2 regions of the Rhodoferax sp. GW821-FHT07G04 genome follow, and region 1 is predicted to be linked to the other one. Evidence: riboswitches for the same ligand, from Rfam matches in the RefSeq annotation. Region 1 holds a riboswitch; the other holds the start of a gene.
The links. A riboswitch is a leader RNA that binds a small molecule or an ion and turns the genes downstream of it on or off. The one in region 1 is predicted to bind thiamine pyrophosphate.
Positions count from the first base shown of each region.

Region 2: it holds a riboswitch for thiamine pyrophosphate, as region 1 does, so the genes downstream of both, AC07OO_RS04945 (TonB-dependent siderophore receptor) here and thiC (phosphomethylpyrimidine synthase ThiC) in region 1, are expected to answer to the same signal.

Region 1 covers NZ_JBWKQD010000002.1:795,594-806,048, forward strand. Annotated here, with positions in the region: gene thiD (bifunctional hydroxymethylpyrimidine kinase/phosphomethylpyrimidine kinase) at 1-890, opposite strand, end outside; gene AC07OO_RS12850 (thiazole synthase) at 887-1,714, opposite strand; gene thiS (sulfur carrier protein ThiS) at 1,719-1,949, opposite strand; gene AC07OO_RS12860 (FAD-dependent oxidoreductase) at 1,946-3,007, opposite strand; gene thiC (phosphomethylpyrimidine synthase ThiC) at 3,027-4,901, opposite strand; TPP riboswitch at 4,993-5,093, opposite strand; gene AC07OO_RS12870 (hypothetical protein) at 5,123-5,425, opposite strand; gene AC07OO_RS12875 (DUF6713 family protein) at 5,610-6,008, opposite strand; gene AC07OO_RS12880 (5-carboxymethyl-2-hydroxymuconate Delta-isomerase) at 6,012-6,371, opposite strand; gene aceK (bifunctional isocitrate dehydrogenase kinase/phosphatase) at 6,428-8,323, opposite strand; gene can (carbonate dehydratase) at 8,389-9,051, opposite strand; gene AC07OO_RS12895 (LTA synthase family protein) at 9,076-10,455, opposite strand, start outside.
Region 2 covers NZ_JBWKQD010000001.1:1,063,434-1,073,888, reverse strand. Annotated here, with positions in the region: gene AC07OO_RS04965 (prolyl oligopeptidase family serine peptidase) at 1-222, opposite strand, end outside; gene amaB (L-piperidine-6-carboxylate dehydrogenase) at 375-1,895, opposite strand; gene AC07OO_RS04955 (saccharopine dehydrogenase family protein) at 1,927-3,021, opposite strand; gene AC07OO_RS04950 (Lrp/AsnC family transcriptional regulator) at 3,160-3,672, shown strand; TPP riboswitch at 3,751-3,854, shown strand; gene AC07OO_RS04945 (TonB-dependent siderophore receptor) at 3,945-6,119, shown strand; gene AC07OO_RS04940 (AAA family ATPase) at 6,145-6,681, shown strand; gene AC07OO_RS04935 (crotonase/enoyl-CoA hydratase family protein) at 6,738-7,430, shown strand; gene AC07OO_RS04930 (FecR family protein) at 7,543-8,025, shown strand; gene AC07OO_RS04925 (OmpA family protein) at 8,022-8,633, shown strand; gene AC07OO_RS04920 (chalcone isomerase family protein) at 8,650-9,252, opposite strand; gene AC07OO_RS04915 (bile acid:sodium symporter family protein) at 9,274-10,164, opposite strand; gene AC07OO_RS04910 (class II aldolase/adducin family protein) at 10,161-10,455, opposite strand, start outside.

The DNA.
Region 1 (10,455 bases):
TCCGCTTGTGCGCTAACCGGCCCGGCCCCAGCACCCGCTGCATAGCCGTGCCGCAGCGCGTGGGTGGTGGTCATCTTGGCCAGCACCACGGCATCGGCCACACAGTAGCCGCTGGCCAGCGCAGCAGCGGCCGTGGATGCAAAGGTGCAGCCGGTGCCGTGCTGGTGCGCGGTGTCCATGCGCGGCAGGCTGAGCCAGGCGTTGGCCTGCGGGCTGCTGAGCCAGTCGCTGGCGACGCCCTCGTGCTGCGCGGCATCGCCACCGGTTATGACCACGGCCACGGGCGGGTTGGCACGCTGGGCCAGCGCGCGGGCCATAGCCTCTGCATCGGCGCCGTCAAATCCCGGCTGCAGGGCCGCCAGCAAGCGCTGCGCCTCTGCGCGGTTGGGGGTGACCAGCGTGGCGCGCGGCAGCAGCTCCTGCACATAGGCCTGCACGATGGCGTCGTCGGCAAAGCCCGCGCCGGTGCTGGCACCCAGCACCGGGTCCACAACCAGCGGCACGGCATGGCCCTGGGCGCGCAGGCGGTCCACCCAGCGGCAGACCACGCGAATGTTGTCCACACTGCCCAGCAGGCCGGTCTTGATCGCTGCGGGTGGCATGTCTTGCGCCAGTGCCGCCAATTGGGCGTCCAGCAACTCGGCGCGCACCGGCTCCACCTGCGTCACCACCACCGAGTTTTGCGCGGTGATGGCGGCCACCGCCGTGCAACCATGCACCCCGAATGCCGCCAAGGCCTTCAGATCAGCCTGCAGGCCTGCGCCACCGCCGCTGTCGGACCCGGCAATGCTCCAGACGATGGGCCGTGCCGACTCTTTTCCGCCAGAAGCACCATTGCCAAATGGGGCGCTAGCCCTCGTCGAATCTATGTGATGCGCTTCTGATTTCATAGCAATATGGGGTAACCCGCTACCGGCGTGGATGCTACTGCCATGTCCTGCTTGGCCATGACGCCGGCCTCGTAGGCCAGCCGTCCGGCGCGGATTCCCAAGCCAAACGCGCGCGCCATGCGCACCGGGTTCAGCGCCTTGGCCACGGCGGTATTGAGGAGCACGCCGTCCAGCCCCAGCTCCATGGCCTGCACGGCGTCCGCCGGTGAGCCTATGCCGGCATCCACGATCAGCGGCACACCGGGCAGGCGTGCGCGCAGCGTGCGCAGCGCGCCGGGGTTGACCAGGCCCTGGCCGGAGCCAATGGGCGCGCCCCAGGGCATCAGGATATTGCAGCCCACGTCCAGCAGGCGCTGGCAGCTGACCAGGTCATCGGTGCAGTAGGGGAAGACTTCAAAGCCGTCCTTGACCAGTTGGCGGGCCGCGTCCACTAGTTCGAACGGGTCGGGCTGCAGCGTGTGCGCATCTCCCACCACTTCCAGCTTGACCCAGTGCGTGTCAAACAGCTCGCGCGCCATCTGCGCCAGCGTAATGGCCTCGCGCGCCGTGCGGCAGCCGGCCGTATTGGGCAGCAGGTGGGCGCCGGTGGCCTTGATGGTGCCGAAGAAATCGCCCTCGGCCGCGGCGCTAGCGCCGGCAGCGACCTGGCGGCGCAGCCCCACGGTGACCACCTGCGCGCCCGATGCGGCAATGGCCTGCTGCAGGATGGCGGGCGATGGATAGCCCGCCGTGCCCAGCAGAAAGCGGCTCTGCAGCGTGCGCCCACCCAGGGTCCAGGTATCGGACGGGTTGTAGCCCGGGTTTGTGCTGTTGCTCGTGTCCACAGGACTAACCTCCTTCAATCGGTTGGAACGTGACGATGGCGTCACCATCCGCCAGCGTCTGCGCGGCCCGCAAAGCGCGTGGCACAAACTGGCTGTTCAATGCGGTGGCCACGGCGTTGGGGCTGTGGCCCTGCTGCTCCACCCACTCTGCCAAGGTTCGCGCGGCGGTGGTCTGCGTGGTGCCGTTGACCACCACGGTGAGGGTCTGCGACACGGTGGCTGCGGATGCGCTCATTGCAAGCCCCCGGCCAGTGCCTCTTCCACCATGGCCGGTGCCACCAGCCAGCCGTGGCGGTACAGGCCGTTGATGCGTGTGATGCCCTTATCGCGCGTCAAGAGCGGCAGGTTGTTGGGCAGGGCCGGCCGCAGGTTGGCCTCGGAGTGAACGACGCGGGCCTCGGCCAGCTCGGGGATCACGCTGTGCGCGGCGCTCAGCAGCTCCAGCGTGCTGCGCAGCGACACTGGCGAGCGGTCCTCGCTCTCGATCTCGCTGGCGCCCACCACCAGGATGTCGTCGGGGCGGGGCACGATGTAGACCGTGTGCCGCGGATGCACCAACCGCACCGAGCGGCTGAGCTGAATACCCGGCGCGTGCAGCCAGAACACCTCGCCGCGCACACCGCGCACCGGTAGCTGCGGGCGCGCACCCAGACCGCGCACGTCGAACACATGGTCAAAGCGCAGGCTCTCGGCCCCATGCGCGCCGCCCTTGCTCAGGCGCACCTGCAGTTCACCCGCGGCGGCCCCCTCCACCACCGTGTTCCAGTGCCAATGCGTACCCTGGCGCGTGCCCTGCGCGGCCAATGCCTGCATGGCCTGCACGGTGTGGATCTGGCCCTCGCAAGGCAGCAGCCAGCTCAGGGCCGGGCCCTGGATGGATGGCTCCAACTCGGCCAGGCGTTTGGCGTCCAGCAGCTCGGGCTGGTAGGGCGCACCGGCCTTGGCCTGCAGCAGGCTGACCACGCGCTGGGCCGCACCGGCATCGCCCCGGTGGGCCAGCAGCAGGCTGCCTTGCAGGCTGAGCGCCACCGGCTCACCCAGGCCGTGCACGATGGACGGCCACAGGTAGCAGGAGCGCAGGCCCCAGGCAAACACGCGCTCGTCGGCGCACTCGAGTTCGGCCACCGGGCTCAGCATGCCCGCCGCTGTCCAGGCTGCGGCCTCAGAGCCTGACTCGGCGTTAGGCCCAGGGCCCTTGGCCGGGTCGAACACATCGACCCGGTGCCCGGCGCGGCTGAGTTCCAGCGCCAGCAGGCGGCCTAGCAAACCCGCTCCTGCAATGCCAATGTGCATATCGACTCTCCTGGCTCGGTCAGGCCTTGGTGATGGGGATGTAGATTTCGCCGCCCGCTTTTTTGAACGAGTCCGACATGGCCTCCATGCCGGCGTCCAGCGCCTGCTCTTCGCTGACGCCCTTGGCCTTGGCGTACTCACGCACCTCTTGCGTGATTTTCATCGAACAGAACTTGGGGCCGCACATGCTGCAAAAGTGCGCGACCTTGGAGCTGTCCTTGGGCAGGGTTTCGTCGTGGAAGTCGCGCGCGGTGTCGGGGTCCAGCGAGAGGTTGAACTGGTCCATCCAGCGGAATTCAAAACGTGCCTTGCTCAACGCGTCATCCCGTGCCCGCGCACCCGGGTGGCCCTTGGCCACATCGGCCGCGTGGGCGGCGATCTTGTAGGTGATGATGCCGGTCTTCACATCGTTGCGGTCGGGCAGGCCCAGGTGTTCCTTGGGTGTCACGTAGCACAGCATGGCCGTGCCGAACCAGCCGATCATCGCCGCGCCAATGCCGCTGGTGATGTGGTCGTAGCCCGGTGCGATGTCGGTGGTCAGCGGGCCCAGGGTATAGAACGGCGCCTCGCCGCAGTGCTTGAGCTGCTCGGTCATATTGGCCTGCACCATGTGCATGGGCACGTGGCCAGGGCCTTCGATCATGACCTGCACGTCTTGCGCCCAGGCCTTTTGTGTCAGCTCGCCCAGCGTGCGCAGTTCGGCGAACTGGGCCTCGTCGTTGGCATCAGCGCCCGAGCCAGGGCGCAAACCGTCACCCAACGAGAAGCTCACGTCATAGGCCTTCATGATTTCGCAGATCTCGTCGAAGTGCGTGTACAGGAAGTTCTCTTTGTGGTGGGCAATGCACCACTTGGCCAGGATGGAGCCGCCGCGCGACACGATACCGGTCACGCGGTTCGCGGTCAGGTGGATGAAGGGCAGGCGCACACCGGCGTGGATGGTGAAGTAGTCCACGCCCTGCTCGGCCTGCTCGATCAGCGTGTCGCGGAAGATGTCCCAGGTCAGGTCTTCGGCAATGCCCCCCACCTTCTCCAGCGCCTGGTAGATGGGCACGGTGCCGATGGGCACCGGTGAGTTGCGCACGATCCAGTCGCGCGTGGTGTGGATGTTTCTGCCGGTGGACAAATCCATGACGGTGTCTGCGCCCCAGCGGATGGACCAGACCAGTTTTTCCACCTCTTCCTCAATACTGGAGGTGACAGCCGAGTTGCCGATGTTGGCGTTGATCTTCACCAGGAAGTTGCGGCCTATGGCCATGGGCTCCAGCTCGGTGTGGTTGATGTTGGCGGGGATGATGGCGCGGCCGCGGGCCACCTCGTCGCGCACAAACTCCGGCGTCATGACCTTGGGGATGCTGGCGCCGAAGCTATTGCCCGCCAGACGTGCCTCGCGCTCGGCATTGCCCAGGTACTGCTCCATCCAGGTCAGCTTCTGGTTCTCGCGCAGGGCCACGTATTCCATCTCGGGCGTGATGATGCCCTTGCGTGCGTAGTGCATCTGCGTCACGTTGCCGCCCGCCTTGGCCCGGCGCGGCTGGCGCTGCAGGCCGGCGGCCTGGGCGCGCAGTGCGGCCAGCGCATCGGTCTCGCCGTGCTTCAGGCCGTCGTCCAATGCGTAGGGCTTGCGGCCCTCGTAGACTTCGGTGTCGCCGCGTTCGGCAACCCAGCCCTGGCGCACCAGCGGCAGGCCCTGGCGCACATCGATCTCGGCACGCGGGTCGGTGTAGGGGCCGGAGGTGTCGTAAACCGTGACGGCCTCGCCATTGCTTTGCAAGATCTCGCGCACCGGCACCTGGATGTCGGGGCGGCTGCCTGGCAGGTAGCGTTTGGTGGAAGCGGGAAGCGGTTCGCGGGTGAGGCGGATGAACTGGGCTAGCTTGTCGGGTGCGTTCATTGGAATGTCTCCTGAGGTAATCGTCATCACCCGAAGACAAAAGGCACCTGCCCCGCAAACTGTGAAAAGGCGCCGCCTGGACGGTTCTGGGCCATTGGCGGCTGTGCACTTCTTACGCTGGTATCAACCAGATCAAGTTCGCGGGTTCGGAATCCATCTCAGCGCAACCACTGCGCACCCCGGGCAAGGCGGAGTGTACGACAAACCGGTCGTTGCCCCAGTCAGGGCTGGTTCCTCAGTGCTCCACCTGGCTGCCGCTCCTGAAACAAAAGGGTGACCTGCGAGATGTAATCCCGCGCCACCGTCTCGCCCTGCCTCGCAGCCAGGGCGGCCAACAGGTTGGAACGCAAGTACCACAGGGTGTCAATGTCGGTAGCAAAGGTGACCCTATGGCGCAGATCGGCGTTGTCGGGGCAGTGCTTTTCCATCAGCGCGAGCATCGCCCCACGCACCCGCGCGAAGGTATCGGGGGCACTGCTGATATCTTGGCCCAGCATGGCCCAATAGCTGTTTCGAATGCGCATGGCAGTACTCCTCTTGCAGCGGGCGCCTTCCGTGCGAGGCACGCTTCCCGACACGCCGTTCATCGCCATCATCATGCGATGTTATGAGGGCTGAATGCAAGGCTCTGTAAATGGATGAGGCCGGGGTGTGCGGCGTCTTACGAAGAGTTACTGTTTGTGAATTCAGTTAACACCGGTATTGGCGTCATTGCCGCACTGGCGCCGCCAGTTTGCCCATACCTCGCACGGCAAGCAATTGCCATACAGAAAGGACAAACGTGGCGACCAGCAGCAATATCGACATGGGTTGGACAAACGCCGTGCTACCAACCAAAAAGAAACCAGAGTGGATGGCGCAGGTCAGGAAACCCAAGGCCGCCAGCAGCTTGTAGAAAAACATCCCAGCTTGAATATTGGCCACTACGCGGTTGTGCGCATACAGCACCAGCGCGATGATGGGAATGTTGAGCAGCAAGTTCATCTGGTTGCCACCGGGAATCCGAAACAACTCCCACTCGCGCCAGAAGGCGGCGTCTATCTGGTGCGTGATGAGGACGGTGGCATTGGCCAGGAAGAGCCCGTGCAGGCGAGAGGTGCTTGCCATGGGCTATCCAACGCTCATCTTGGCGTAAGACTGGCGCTCGATCTCCTGCACTTCAACGCAGAGCTGAACCTGCAGAGTTGATGGCCAGGCACACACGCCATTCAGCGCACTCAGCAAGCTCTTCGAAAGTTCTTGTTTGATCTCAATCGAACGTCCGCTCAATATCGCCAACTTCGCATGGACAAAAGCACGGTCCGCCGTTGATGTGCCCACCAGAAAATTGCTGAGTCGAACGGCTCGGCTCTTGATGTCAACTTCCTCAAACTGACCGGACGCCATCAGCGCCTGGTTCAACGCCATCAAAGCGCCTTCGGCGTTGAACTGTGGCAGATTGTTGGAGTATTCGATGGTCAGATGGGGCATGCTGTTCCTTGCGTGGCGAGAGACTGAAACCGTTATCTATCGCATTGTCGTCCGTGTTAGCTGTGTGGCGGCTTGAACCGCTTCTCCTTGTCATACGGAAACACATCGTGCACATGGCCCGCCTGGATGCGGTCCTTGTGGCTTTGCCAGAACGAGGCCTCCAGCAAGTCGGCGTGGTGCTGCATGAAGATGCTGCGCACCGCCGGATTGCCCAGCAGGAAGGGGCCGAAGGTTTCGGGAAACACGTCCTTGGGGCCCACGCTGTACCAGACCTCGCCGGACATTTCGTCTTCTTCGTTGCGCGGCGGGGGGACGGTGCGGAAGTTGCAGTCGGTGATGTATTCGATCTCGTCATAGTCGTAGAACACGACCTTGCCGTGGCGGGTGATGCCGAAGTTCTTCCATAGCATGTCGCCAGGGAAGATATTGGCGGCCACCAGGTCCTTGATGGCGTTACCGTACTCGACGACACCGCGCTCGATCTGCTCGCGGGCACGCACCGCCGCCAGGCTTTGGTCGGCTGCAGTGGCACCGCCGGCATCAAAGGCCTCTTGCAGGTAGATATTGAGCGGGATCATGCGCCGCTCGATGTAGACGTGCTTGATGATGACTTCCACCGTGCCATCGCCATCGCGGTCGCTGATCTCCAATTGGCTGGGGGCGAATTTCTGAATCTCGGCAATCAGCTCGTCGTCAAACCGGTCGCGCGGGAAGCCGACCTCGCTGTACTCCAGCGTGTCGGCCATGCGGCCCACGCGGTCGTGCTGCTTGACCAGCAGGTACTTGCCCTTGATCTGTTCGCGGGTCGTGTCCTTCTGCGGCGGGTAGTAGTCCTTGATGACCTTGAACACATAGGGAAACGACGGCAAATCGAACACCAGCATGACCATGCCCTTGATGCCCGGCGCGATGCGGAACTTGTCGGTGCTGTGGCGCTGGTGGGCCAGCAGGTCGCGGTAGAACAGCGTCTTGCCCTGCTTGGCCAGGCCCAGCGCGTTGTAGATCTCGTTGCGGGGTTTGCGCGGCATCATGCTGCGCAGGAACTGCACATAGGCGGACGGGATCTCCATGTCCACCATGAAGTAGGCGCGAGCAAAGCTGAACAGCATCAGCAGGTCGTCCTCGCCAAACAGCGCGGCGTCTATGACCAGCTTGGAGCGGTGCGCATGGCTGTCCTCGGCGGCGTCACCCGCCGCATTGCGATCGTCCGCCAGACGCGCGGCCGTGGGCTTCTTGGTGTGCAGAATCGGCAGCGCAAACGGAAACTCGTTGAAGCCATTGATCAGCTTGCCGACGATGTAGCAACCCTTGTTGCGGAAGAACAATCCGGTCAGCACCTGAATCTGGAAATTGGCGCGCAGCTTGGCATCGCCCAGGCGCTCCATCATGGCGTCTTGCACCAGGCCGCAATAGTGCTCCAGGTTGTCAAAGGGGCGCTGCAGGTCAAAGTCCTTGACCATGGTGACCAGCACGCTGGCCATGGTGTCGCGCTTGGGGTAATACGAGCGGTACGTGGGGCGCTTCTTGGACTCGTCGTTTTCGATGTACTCGGTGCTGACGGCCGGGCGCACGAAGATGAAGTCGTTCTGGAAATAACTGCGGTGCAGTATCTTGGTGGTGACCGAGTTGAAGAAGGTCTCGGCCAGCTCGGGCTGGTGGTGGTTCACCAAGAGGCCGATGTAATGCAGCTTGATCTGCTGCCAGATGTCCATGGACTGGTCGCCGGCTTTGAACTCGCGCTCCAGGCGGCGTGAGCATTCCGTCACCCGCAGATCGTAGAACTCGATCCGCTCCCGTTGCGCCCGCTGCTGGCCGTGCCAATCAGCCGTCTCAAAGCGGTGTTTGGCGCGAGCGGACTCGGTGCGGAACAGCTGGTAGTGGCGGTTGAAGCCATCCATCATCGCCTTGGCGATGTCATAAGCGATAGAAGAGTCCAGGCGGGTGGGAAACATGCTGCTCACTTATTCATAGCTACTCACGCAATACCGACGAGGGCTAGCGCCTATTTCTTTCAAACCTACTCGTGGCGGGCGATCAGGCGCACGCCCGACAGGGCCTGGCGGTACAGCACGTCCAGGTCATCCGCACCGCTCACCGTCATATGCAGGTCTTGCAGCAGGCCGTCCTGCAGGCCATAGACCCAGCCGTGCAAGGTGACGCCCTGGCCGCGCGCCCAGGCGTCCTGCACCACCGTGCTTTGGGCCACATTGACGACCTGCTCGATGACATTGAGTTCACACAGGGCATCGGCACGGCCATGCTCGGGCAGCGCCTCCAGCAGGTGGCGATGGCGGTCGCGTACGTCCTGGATGTGGCGCAGCCAGTTGTCCGCCAGGCCTACGCGTGCGCCGTCCAATGCGGCGCGCACACCCGCGCAGCCATAGTGACCGACCACCATGATGTGCTCCACCTGGAGCAGGTCGATGGCGAATTGGATGGTGGACAGGGCATTCAGATCGGAATGCACGACCACATTAGCCACGTTGCGGTGCACGAAGACCTCGCCCGGCTCCAGCCCCGTGATCTGGTTGGCGGGCACGCGGCTGTCGGAGCAGCCAATCCACATGTACTTGGGCTTTTGCTGGGCCTTGAGGCCGGTGAAGAAGCCGGGGCGCTCGGCCTCCATGCGGGCGGCCCAGGCGCGGTTGTGGGCGAAGAGGTCGCTGAGTTTGTCTGCCATCGATAAGCTCCTTATTTATCTGACTTATTTCTTGAGGGAGTAGCGCACGTTCCAGTCCAGCAGGCCGTAGCGGGCCCGCTCTTGCTGGTCATCCAACGCATTGAACTGGCACGGTGTTGTTGCGGGCGTGGCAGACGACGCTGCCGAGCTGCAGGTGAATGAATCCTTGTTACCCAACTGCCACAGGCCCTGGGTGTTGCGCACCTCACCGGTGAAGAACATGGTGCGGGGCGCGTCCAGCGGGTTGGTGGCCGCTGGCGTGCGCAGCAGGTTGCGTCCGGCATTGACGTAGGGGCCGTTCACGCCGACCAGCGGCAGCAGCGTGCTGAACATGTCGCGGTGGCTGGCGGGCAGGGCCTGCTGCGGGCCGCATTGCGGCCCGCCCAGCCCATCTCCCCAGATCACGAAGGGCACCTGGCGCTGCAGGTAGCGGCGCGAGGCATCGGCATACATACCAAACGAGCGCACATTGTGGTCGCCGGTGGCCGCGATGATGGTGTTGGCCTTGAGCGGACCCTTTTGCACATCCTGCACAAAACCGCCCAACAGGTCGGTGGCGTAGTGGTAGGTGTCCAGGTTCAGCAGCAGGGTATCGGACGTGGTCTCGCCCTTCCACAGCGCCATGTCGCGCGGCACACGTTGGTAGTCGGCCGGCAGGTCATAGGGCGGGTGGTTGGTGGACGTCAGCACGAAGACGAAGATGGGTTTGTCCGCGGGCTGGGCAGCTAGGCGCTTGGCGAGGTACTTGAAGACATAACTGTCCCACACGCCCCAAATACCCAAGGTGGCATCAGGGTACTGCTCCTTCAACGTGTTGGCGTCCACCACCTCGTCAAAGCCCTGCACGGCCAGCACACGGTTCAGGTCGCGCCAGCCGGAGCGGGCCGAGGTGACGAACAACGTCTGATAACCGGCATCCTTGACCACGCGGGGAATGGCCCAGGGGATGGGCTTGCGCCCCACGTCGCCCATGGTCAAGGGCGTGATCGGGGTGGAGAACAGGATGGCCTCCAGCGACGGATGGGTGCCGGGCTGCGCGGAATCGAAATTGCGGAAGTGGCAGGCCTTGTCCAGCGTAGGCACCATGCGGCCCAGCACGTCGAACTTGGGAGCCTGGTAGAGCAGCGGCTCGGCGCTCCACGACTCCATCAGGAAGAAGATCAGGTTTTTCTTAGGCGCACCCGGTGGCATTGCCTCGTGCGCGGTCAGCGCGGCTTTGACCTCGGCCTCGCTGCCATGGGGCAGGCCCAGCACCTCGGCCGCGGCCTGAGCGGAATCGAAGCCCATGGCCTTGAGGCCGGCCAACGGGTTCTGCAGGTTCTGCGACTGACCGCGGCTGTCCCAGGCGTACTTCAGCGCGATGGGGCCATTGGGCACCATGTCGTTGAGGAACTGGGAGGTGGT
Region 2 (10,455 bases), on a different contig from region 1:
TTCGCCTTGGCCTTTGTACCAGGTCTGCACCTCGGGGTTTTTTACGCTCTCTAAATAGCGGTAGGGGTCAGTGAGCGTGACGCTGTGCAGTGTTTCGCGAACTTCTTTGACTGGCGCAACGGGCGCGCTCGGGTTCTCGATGGCACAGCACACAGACCCCACTGCGATCAGCAGTGCGCCCAGTGCCGGCTGGATGATGGTTCTGGATATCAACCGGTTCATGGCTACCTTTGGTGTTGGTAAGCCCGCAAGCATAACGCGGACTACCAGGCCCAATGGACAGACCGGTGTATCGGAGGGGTGGACGGCGGTTTGCTGGGGTTGGACAGCGCCGGTGGCGTGCTCGCTACGTAGCGAGCACGCCAGCTTGTTCCTTAGCCCAGGTCGAAACGCACGCCCTGTGCCAGCGGCAATTCCCGCGAGTAGTTGACCGTATTGGTCGCGCGGCGCATATAGGCTTTCCACGCATCCGAGCCCGATTCACGGCCGCCGCCGGTCTGCTTCTCGCCACCAAAGGCACCACCAATTTCGGCGCCCGAAGTGCCGATGTTGACATTGGCAATACCGCAGTCGGAGCCCGCTGCCGACATGAACTGCTCGGCCTCGCGCACATCGGTCGTGAAGATGGACGACGACAGACCCTGGGGCACATCGTTGTTCAACGCAATGGCTTCAGACAGCTCGCTGTACTGCAGCACATACAGGATGGGCACAAAGGTCTCGTGGCGCACCACCTCGGTCTGCGCGGGCATCTGCACCAGGGCCGGGCGCACATAGAAAGCGTTGGGGAAACGGTCCTGCAAGGCACGTTCACCGCCGGCCACCACACCGCCTTGGGCCTTGGCCTGCTCTAGCGCAGACTGCATGGCATCAAATGCGGCACCGTCGATCAGCGGGCCGACCAGCGTGCCCTCTTCCAGTGGCGAGCCGATCTTGAAGCTGGCAAAGGCGCGGGTCAGCCGCGAGACCAGGTCCGCATGGACTGACTTGTGGACGATCAGGCGGCGAGCGGTAGTGCAACGCTGGCCCGCGGTGCCGGCTGCGGCGAAGGCCACGGCACGCACGGCCATGTCCAGGTCGGCAGACGGCGCCACGATGATGGCGTTGTTGCCACCCAGTTCCAGCAGGCTGCGGCCAAAGCGTGCCGCCACGCGTGGACCCACAGCCTGGCCCATGCGGGTGCTGCCGGTGGCCGATACGAGAGCGACCTTGGTGTCGTCGACCAGGGCTTGACCCACGTCTGCGCGACCCATCACCAATTGCGACAGGTTGGCCGTGCGGTCCGCACCAAAACGTTGGCACGCACGGTCAAACACGGCCTGCACGGCCAGCGCGCACAGCGGAGTCTTCTCGGACGGCTTCCACACCACGGTGTCGCCGCAAACCAGGGCCAAGGCGGCATTCCACGCCCACACAGCCACGGGGAAGTTGAACGCGGTGATCACACCCACCACACCCAGCGGATGCCAGGTTTCCATCATGCGGTGACCGGGCCGCTCGGACGCAATGGTCAGGCCGTACAGCTGGCGCGACAGGCCCACGGCGAAATCGCATATGTCGATCATCTCTTGCACTTCGCCCAGTCCTTCGGACAGGACCTTGCCGGCCTCCAGCGACACCAGCGTGCCCAGTGCCTGCTTGTGTTCGCGCAGCTCTTCACCGAGCAGACGCACCAGTTCACCGCGTTGCGGTGCGGGCACGGAGCGCCAGCTTTGGTGCGCGGCGTGCGCGCGGCCGATGACAGCCGCCACTTCGGTCAAGGCGGTTTCGTGCACTTGGCCCAGGTTTGCGCCGTCGATGGGTGAGCGGGATGCCAGCGCACCACCCGTATAGGCAGTGGCGGACACACCCAGGCGCGTCAGCAGGGTTTGGATGGAATCATGGGGATTGGACATGGTGTCTCCGTAAGCGGTAAAAACGGCAGGCTTAACCGATGGACTCAACTTGGCGCGACTGTTGGTACGCCTTGCCAAAGCGGTTGGCCAGGAAAGCTGGCAACTCTACCTGTTCTTGGCGGATGAAACCAGATTGCGGCAATTTGCCCTCACGGAACAGATCGACAGCCGCGCAGATGCCGGCGGCGGTGGTGATCTGGATGGCGCTCAGCGGGGCCTTTTCGTCGCGGTCCGCAAAGATCTTGCGGGCAAAAACTTCCTGCACCAGGTGGCCGTCGCGCTCGCCGCTGACGGTCACAAACACCAGCACCACGTCCTGCATGGTCAGCGGGATGGACTTGCGCAGAATGTCCTTCAGCGTTTCCTGGTCATGTTTCATACCCAGCTCTTGCAACAGCATCTTCATGATGTCGCAGTGGCCGGGGTAGCGCACGGTCTTGTAGTCCAGTGTATTGACTTTGCCCTTCAGGGTCTCGCACAGCGTGCCCAGGCCGCCGGAGGTGTTGAAGGCCTCGTACTCGGTGCCATCCAGCGAGAAATGCTCCATGCCTTCCAGCGGCAGCACTTCGATGATTTCGCCGTCGCGAATCGCTTCGCAAGGGTGGCAGTATTCGTTGATCAGGCCGTCCACGCTCCAGGTCAGGTTGTATTTCAATGAATTGGTGGGGAAGGCGGGCAGTGCGCCCACGCGCATCTTCACTTCGTGTAGCTTGCTGAACTTCTTGCTCAGGTGGTGGGCCACGATGCCAATGAAGCCGGGTGCCAGGCCGCATTGGGGCATGAAGGCGGTCTTGGCACCTTCGGCCATGCGCATGATCTCGCGGGTGGCGGCCACGTCTTCGGTCAGGTCAAAGTAGTGGCAGCCGGCCTCCAGCGCTTGGGCTGCAGCCATCGTGGCCAGGTGGTAGGGCAGGGCGTTGACGACGGCGTCATAACCTTTGAGCGCGGCGCGCAAAGCGGCGGCGTCCGAGGTGTCGATCTGTGCCACTTCCAATGGCAGGTGGCGCAGCTTCTTCAGCGCTTCTTCGCTGCGGTCCACGACCTTGACCTGGTAGTCACCCGATCCGGACAACAAAGTGGCAATCGTTTGGCCAATGTGGCCCGCACCCATCAGAACAACACGCATGGAAATCTCCTGGTTAATAAGTTTGGATGAAAGAAGTCTAGGTGCAGGTTCGGACGAATTAAATAGGCATTTTGACGAATTGGTTGATAAAACAGACGATTCGTCATAGTATTTAGTCAATATGAAATATCCCCAAGCATGAGTACCCGCGCGAAGCCGTCTAGAACTGTCAAAACCAGCACGGCAGCGACGGGCGCATTACTGGAGCGCACCAGCACCCTGCGCGATCAGCTGGATCGTGACCTGTTGGCGCTCTTGCAGGCCAATGCCCGTGCCTCCACAGCTGACTTGGCTCGCCAGTTGGGCACTGCGCGGACCACGGTGCTGGCGCGCCTGGGCCGCATGGAGCGCGAAGGTGTGATCGCCGGCTATACCGTGCGCTTGGGCCAGGATGTGCGCGACATGGGTCTGCAAGCCTTTGTGGGCATTACGGTCCAACCCAAGGCCGGCCGCGAGGTCGTGCGCCAGATCTCCCGCATGCCCGAGGTGCGCCAACTCTGCGCTGTCAGTGGCGAGTTTGACTACGTGGTGCTGCTGCGAGCCGAGTCCGCGCTGCGCATGAATACGCTGCTGGATGAGATGGGCAATTTTGATGGTGTGGTGAAGACCACAACGTCCGTAGCGCTGGAGTGGAAGATAGATCGCACCTGACCCATGGCCCTGTGCGCAGGCTGCCTTTTAGGGGCGCCGCTTACAATAGCGTTATCGGGTCGGCCTTCGCCGCTGACCTGCAAACGCTAGGGGTGCTGGCTGCTTTTGGGGTGGTTGGCTGAGATAACACCCTGGAACTTGATCAAGGTAATACTTGCGCAGGGAAGCGTGGTGAGAACATGCCAACGATTGCTCCATCACCCGTGGTGCGCCGTTCGGCCCATAGCCTTGCTGTCTGCATCCCTGCCATCGAACAACGAAAAGGATATGCGATGGCGCTCCATCTCAATGTAAAACTTTCCCCCTGCGCCGCCGCGCTGACCGTGCTGCTTGCCGCACCCCTTTGGGCGCAGACGGCCTCCCCAAGCCTGCAAGCAGTCACCGTCACCGGCAAGTCTGCCCCGGTATTGGACATTGACCGTGCCGACGTCGGCGGTCTGGGCCAGACCTTGGCGCAGACTCCCCAGAGCATCACGGTGCTGAGCGCCGATCTGCTGTCTGCCACAGCATCCAGCAGCCTGTCGCAAGCCATCAAACTGGATGCATCGCTGGCCGACAGCTACAACACCACGGGCTATATCGAAGGCCTGTCGGTGCGCGGCTTTCTACTGGACCAGGGCAACAATTACCTGCGCAATGGTCTGCCCGTGTCCAATTACGCGCCCATCGCCTTGGAAAACAAAGAGCGTATTGAGGTGCTCAAAGGCGTGGCCGGCATGCAGGCTGGCGTCTCAGCGCCCGGTGGCCTCGTGAACTTTGTTACCAAGGCGCCACAGGCCGGCAACTTCACCACCGCCACGGTAGGTGGAGACGGCAATGGCGGCAGCAAGGTGCATGTCGATAGCAACACCGCCTGGGGGGCCGTAGGTGTGCGCGTGAACTTGGCCGCGGAGGACCTGCGCACGGTGTTTGACCGTGCCGAGGGCAAACGTGAGTTTGCCAGCCTGGCCCTGGCGACCCAGGCCACCAGCCGCACCAAACTGTCGGCCGATCTGGAATACCACCACAAGAAGCAGCCTTCGGTGCCCGGCCTGGGCCTGTTGGACACCAATGGCGATGGTGTGGCCGATACCCTGCCCGCCAGCAACTACTCCCGTCTGAACCTTAACAACCAAACCTGGTCGCAGCCCTTTGAGGCTACCAGCACCAATGCCCAATTCGCCATTGACCACCAGATCACGGCGTATTGGAGTTCCCATCTGGGCCTGAGCACACAGCGCACCGTCGTGCAGGACCGGCTGGCCTTTCCCGATGGTTGCAGCACCGGAGCCAACTATGTCTATCCTGGCCTTTGTGGAAATGGGGATGTGGACATTTACGACTACCGCAGTGAAAACGAAGAGCGAAGCACTTGGGCCTGGGATGCCAGGATGCAGGGCAAACTGCAGGCAGCTGGCGTGGTCCACCAGTTGACCCTGGGCCTGAGCGGCCGTCAGGCGCGCACCGACCTCGCACCCAAGCAGGCCTACAACTTTGTGGGCACGACCAACATCAACACGCCGAGCGTGCTGCCCGCCGACGCCTCGGCCAACGATCTCAACACCAACAGCCGCGAACGCGCAGTCGATGCTTATGCGTCTCTGTCCAGCGATCTGAGCCCCAGTGTGCGCAGCTTTGTGGGCTTTCGCACCTCGCACCTGAATCGCAGCAGTGAACGCAGCGACGGCTCGCGCGCCATCGCCATCGACCAAACCGTCACCACGCCTTGGGCGGGGTTGTCGTGGTCGCCTGCGGCCAGCACCATGCTGTATGCGTCTTGGGGGCAAGGCGCCGAGTTGGAGGCCGTGCCCAACCGCCCCAGCAAATTTGTCAATGCGGGAGAGGTGTTGCCCGCGCTCAAGAGCGACCAGACTGAGCTGGGCCTGAAGTGGCAGGCTCATCCGCGCCTTCTGGTGTCCGCAGCGGCCTTCAGCGTCAACAAGCCCTATGCCGATGACCAGGCCACAGCCACTGGCGTGCCGCTGCGCATAGCCGGGGGCAAGACAGCCCGCCACCGCGGGGTGGAACTGATGGCGGTGGGGCAGGTTGACAAACAGCTTTCCTTACAGGCCAGCCTCTTGCTGCTGGACGCCAAGTACACCGATGCGGTCGACCCCGCACTGGTGGGGCAACAGGTCACCAATGTGCCCAAGACCAAGGCGTCGCTGTTTGCGGACTACAAGATTGCGTCTTTGCCCGGCCTGTCGCTCAGTGGATTGCTGACCCACGAGAGTGGAAAGACCGTGACCGCGGACGGCAGTGTGGGCCTGCCCACAGCTTGGCAGCTGGATGCCGGCCTGCGCTACCAAAACCGCCTCATAGGCAAGGCTACGCAGTGGAGCCTGAATGTCGAGAACCTGACTGATCGCAACTACTGGCGTGAGGCACCCACCCAGTACTGGGGCGGCACCTATCTGTTCCCATCCACACCGCGCACGGTGCGGGCGCGGGTCACTGTCGAGTTTTAAGGCCTAGGGCTTAGACTGGACTGGCATGCAGCCCCGCCTGGTTTGCCTGATAGGCGCCGAATGCACCGGCAAGACCACGCTGGCACAGGCCTTGGCCCATCGCACGGGCGGTCTGTGGGTGCCGGAGTATCTGCGCAGCTTCACGCTGCAGCAGGGCCGCACTCCGCTGCAGGTAGAGCAGATCCACATACTGCAAGAACAACTGCGGCAGGAGACCGAGGTCTACACCCTCGCCCAACGTGAACAGTTGCCATTGGTGTTGTGCGACACCGCCCCCCTGCTGACCGCCGTCTACAGCGACGTGGTGTTTGGTGACGCCTCACTGTACCCGCAGGCCTATGGCCTGCACGCCCGCTATGCAACCACCCTGCTGTTGGAGCCTGACATCCCCTGGGTGTCCGACGGTCTGCAACGCGACGGCGTGCAGGCGCGTGCCATGGTGCATGCGCGGCTTGAGCAGGTGCTGGCACAAGGAGCTTGGCCCTGTGTGCGTATCGCGGGCTCCGCCGAGCAACGCTTGCAGACCAGCCTGAACGCCTTGCAGTCATTGGCGCCGCAGTAGCCTGCGCACCGCTGTGCGGTTAGACTGGCTTTTTTGATTTCTGCGGGAGCCCCACCATGAGCGAATTGGTTGTCTACAGCCTGGAAGATGGCATCGCCACGCTGACCCTGAACAATGGCAAGGTCAACGCGTTTTCACATGAACTGATCGCTAGCTTCAACCGGGGGCTGGACCAGGCCGAGGCCGCGGGTGCCGTCGTCATCGTCACCGGCCAGCCCGGCATTTTGAGTGGGGGTTACGACCTCAAGGTCATGATGGCTGGCCCCCAGGCCGCCATTGATCTGGTGGCGGCTGGCTCCACCTTGGCGCGTCGCATGCTGGCCCATCCCCAGCCCATCATCGTGGCCTGCCCCGGCCATGCCGTGGCCAAGGGCGCCTTCGTGCTCTTGTCGGCAGACCACCGCATTGGCGTGGACGGCCCCTTCAGCATTGGCCTCAACGAGGTCAAGATCGGCATGACCATGCACCATGTCGGCATCGCCATTGCGCGCGACCGCCTGACCACCCCGGCCTTCCAGCGTGCTGTCATCAATGCCGAGATGTTCACACCCCAAGGCGCGGTGACCGCCGGTTTCCTGGACCAGGTGGTGGCGCCTGAACAGTTGCTCAGTGCCGCGGTGGAGGTGGCCCAGCAGATGAAGAAGCTCAATATGAATGCCCACAAGAACACCAAACGCAAGGTGCGCAAGGCTTTGCTGGAAACCCTGGACGCCGCCATCGAACTGGATAAAACCATCAGTTTGATGTAACGGCACTTGGAAAATAGGCCGCTAGCCCTCGTATTTATTACTCATTTCGCTCCACTTTTGATAGCAAGGCGGGGCAATGCCGATTCGTCATTTGTAGATCCTGAGAGAAACCATGTCCCTGTCCTATACCGCACAGTTCGTGCTGCGTGCGCTGTCCGCAGGCCTTGTGGCTGGCCTTGCGGTGACGTGCGCCAGCGCCCAGACCACAACACCCGCGCCGATAGGCTATGTCAAGACCGTGACTGGCGAGGCCTGGGTCAGCACCGCCGGCCAGCGCACACCCGCCACACCCGGCACACCGGTTTTGCTGGGCAGCCAACTCAAGACATTGGCCAATGCATCGTTGGGCGTCACGTTCAAAGACAACACCGTGATGTCCTTCGGCCCCGATACCGAGCTGACGGTGGACGAATATCTATACGCCCCGGCGCAGGGCCAATTGCGCCTGGGCACCAGCCTGCTCAAGGGCAGCTTGAACTATGTGTCGGGTGTTATCGCCAAACTCAAGCCCGAAGCGGTTACGGTCAAGACGCCGACCGGCATCATCGGTGTGCGCGGCACCCAATTTGTGGCCAAGGTGGAGGACGCGCAATGAACCGGCACATTGTTCAGTGGCCCGGTGTGAAGCTGGCATACGCGACCCTGATCGGCATGTTGCTGACCGCCTGCGCTGGCCCCCAGTCCTATGTGGCGCTGCTGCCCAGCCTGGACGGCAGCCTGGGCAAGGTCGTCGTGCAAGGCCAGCGTGGCGAGCAGACCCTGACCAAGGCGCAGCAGGGTGCCCTGCTGGATGGCAGCAAGCCCCCCTTTGATGTCAGCAATGAGCAACTGCAACGCGACTTTGGCGCCGCCATGAAGGCCCGCCCGACACAGCCCGAGCAATTCCTGCTCTACTTCCAAACCGGTGGTGCCGAGTTGACGCCGGAGTCCAAGGCTTTGCTGCAGACCATTGTGGAGCACGCGTTGGCACGGCCTTCGGTGGACATGTCGGTGATTGGCCACTCCGACACCCAGGGTGCTGCCGATGCCAACGAGGTGCTGGCTCTGCAGCGTGCTACGGCGATTGCCGAGCAGTTGCGCGCCATGGGCCTGGCCAACACCACCATGAGCATCGAATCGCACGGTGAGCGCAACCTGCTGGTGCCCACGCCGGACGACACGCCCGAACCGCGCAACCGCCGCGTGGAGATCACGCTGCGCTGAGCGCAGCGCTGTCCACCTACTTGTCGCCAGCCCCGCCTAGCAGGCCGACCTTGAGATTGGCATCGGCGGGCTTGTCACCAAAGTAGTTGTACATCAGGCAGGTGAAGAATTCGGGCTCCGCAATCTCCGCCACCGCTGCTCCGTTGATGCTGACGACGGTGCCCTTGCCGGGGATCTCGTCAATGGTGTAGCTCTCACCGGGGCCAATGCGCTTCTTGGCGGCGAACACGTCACTGAGCTTGAGCAAGCCCGGTATGCAACGCGACATATGCTCCTTGGGCAGGTTGTCATTCATCACCTGCATCGTGGTCTTGCCAAAGCCGGCCGAATCCAGCTCGCGCAGAAAACTGGCCTTGAAGCGCTTGGGGCCGGGCGCACTATAGACCTCAGCCGGGGTTCTGGCTTTGAGCGGCAGGTACAGGGCGGCTGCATACACATTGAAGAACAGCTTTTTGCGAATGCCCGTGCCATTGAGCTGCAAGGTCTTGCCCGCCAGTGTAATTTCGGGCTCGTAGGAGACGCCTTCCGCAGGCTTGGCAGCCTGTGCGAACGCCAATATAGTGGGTAGTGACAGGCCCAAGGTGCACGCGGCCAACATTGCAACGCGGTAGGCTCGCATAGAAGATTTCCTCTTCATCGCTCAGACCGAAGCGTTTGCCGTTGCTTGGGCCGCCGGCGGGCTTCGCCGCAGCACGATCAGCCCAAATAGGGTGGCGGTGATGTACATGCTGACCGAATAGATGGCGGCGGGCAGTGCCAACTGGATGTCGCGCAAGACCGCCAGTGCAATGAAGATGGCCAACGTGGAGTTGTGGATGCCGATCTCGAAGCTGATGGCGGTGGCCAAGCCCCGATCCAGTCCGGCAACGCGCGACAGGTAGTAGCCCACCAGCAAGCTGATCAGGTTGAAGGCCACGACCGCCAAGCCCACGTCGGCAAAAGTGGTCGTGATCGATGCCCATTCCTTGGCCAAGGCTCCTATAGACACCAGCGCAAGCACCAGGGCACTGAACACTTTCATCGGCTTTTCCGAGCGCGCTGCAAAGGCGGGCTTGCGCGTGCGCACCCACATGCCGATGGCCACCGGTATCAGCACGATGGTGATGACTTCCACCACCTTGCCGAACTGCAGCGGCACCACCTGGCCCGTCTTGGCAAAGGTGTTGATGGCCGAGTTGCTGATCACCGGCAGCGTGGCGATGGACAGTACGGTGTTGACGGCTGTCAGCGAGATATTCATCGCCACGTTGCCACCAAACAGGTGGCTGTACAGATTGGCCGAAATACCGCCTGGCGAAGCGGCCAGCAGCATCAGGCCCACGGCAAACAGCGGCGGCACCTGCAGCGCCACAATCAGCCCGTAGCATGCGGCCGGCAACACGACGATTTGCAAGACCAGGGCTACGACCACGGCCTTGGGGTGCTTGAGTAGGCGGGTGAAATCCTCCACCCCCAGCGACAGGCCCAGGCCGAACATGATCAAGGCCAGGGCGACGACCAGCAATTGGGTCAGTATGAGGGTGCCGTTCATGACTGGTAGCCCGCATCCAGCTTGTTGAGCTTGCGGATCAGAGCAGGCCACACAAACGCGCCGCCCATGCCACCTGTCTGTACACGCATGGCTTCGGCCACACCGTCGACTATGCGTGGGTCCACATGGACCAGTTCACCGGCCGCCTGCGCGGACAGCTGGATCTGGCAGGTGGATTCGAAGGTGTACATCGCCAAAAACGCCTCGGCAATGGTCTTGCCCACCACCAGCAGGCCGTGGTTGCGCAACATCATGAAGCTGGCCTGGCCCAGGTCGGCCTGCAGCCGCACC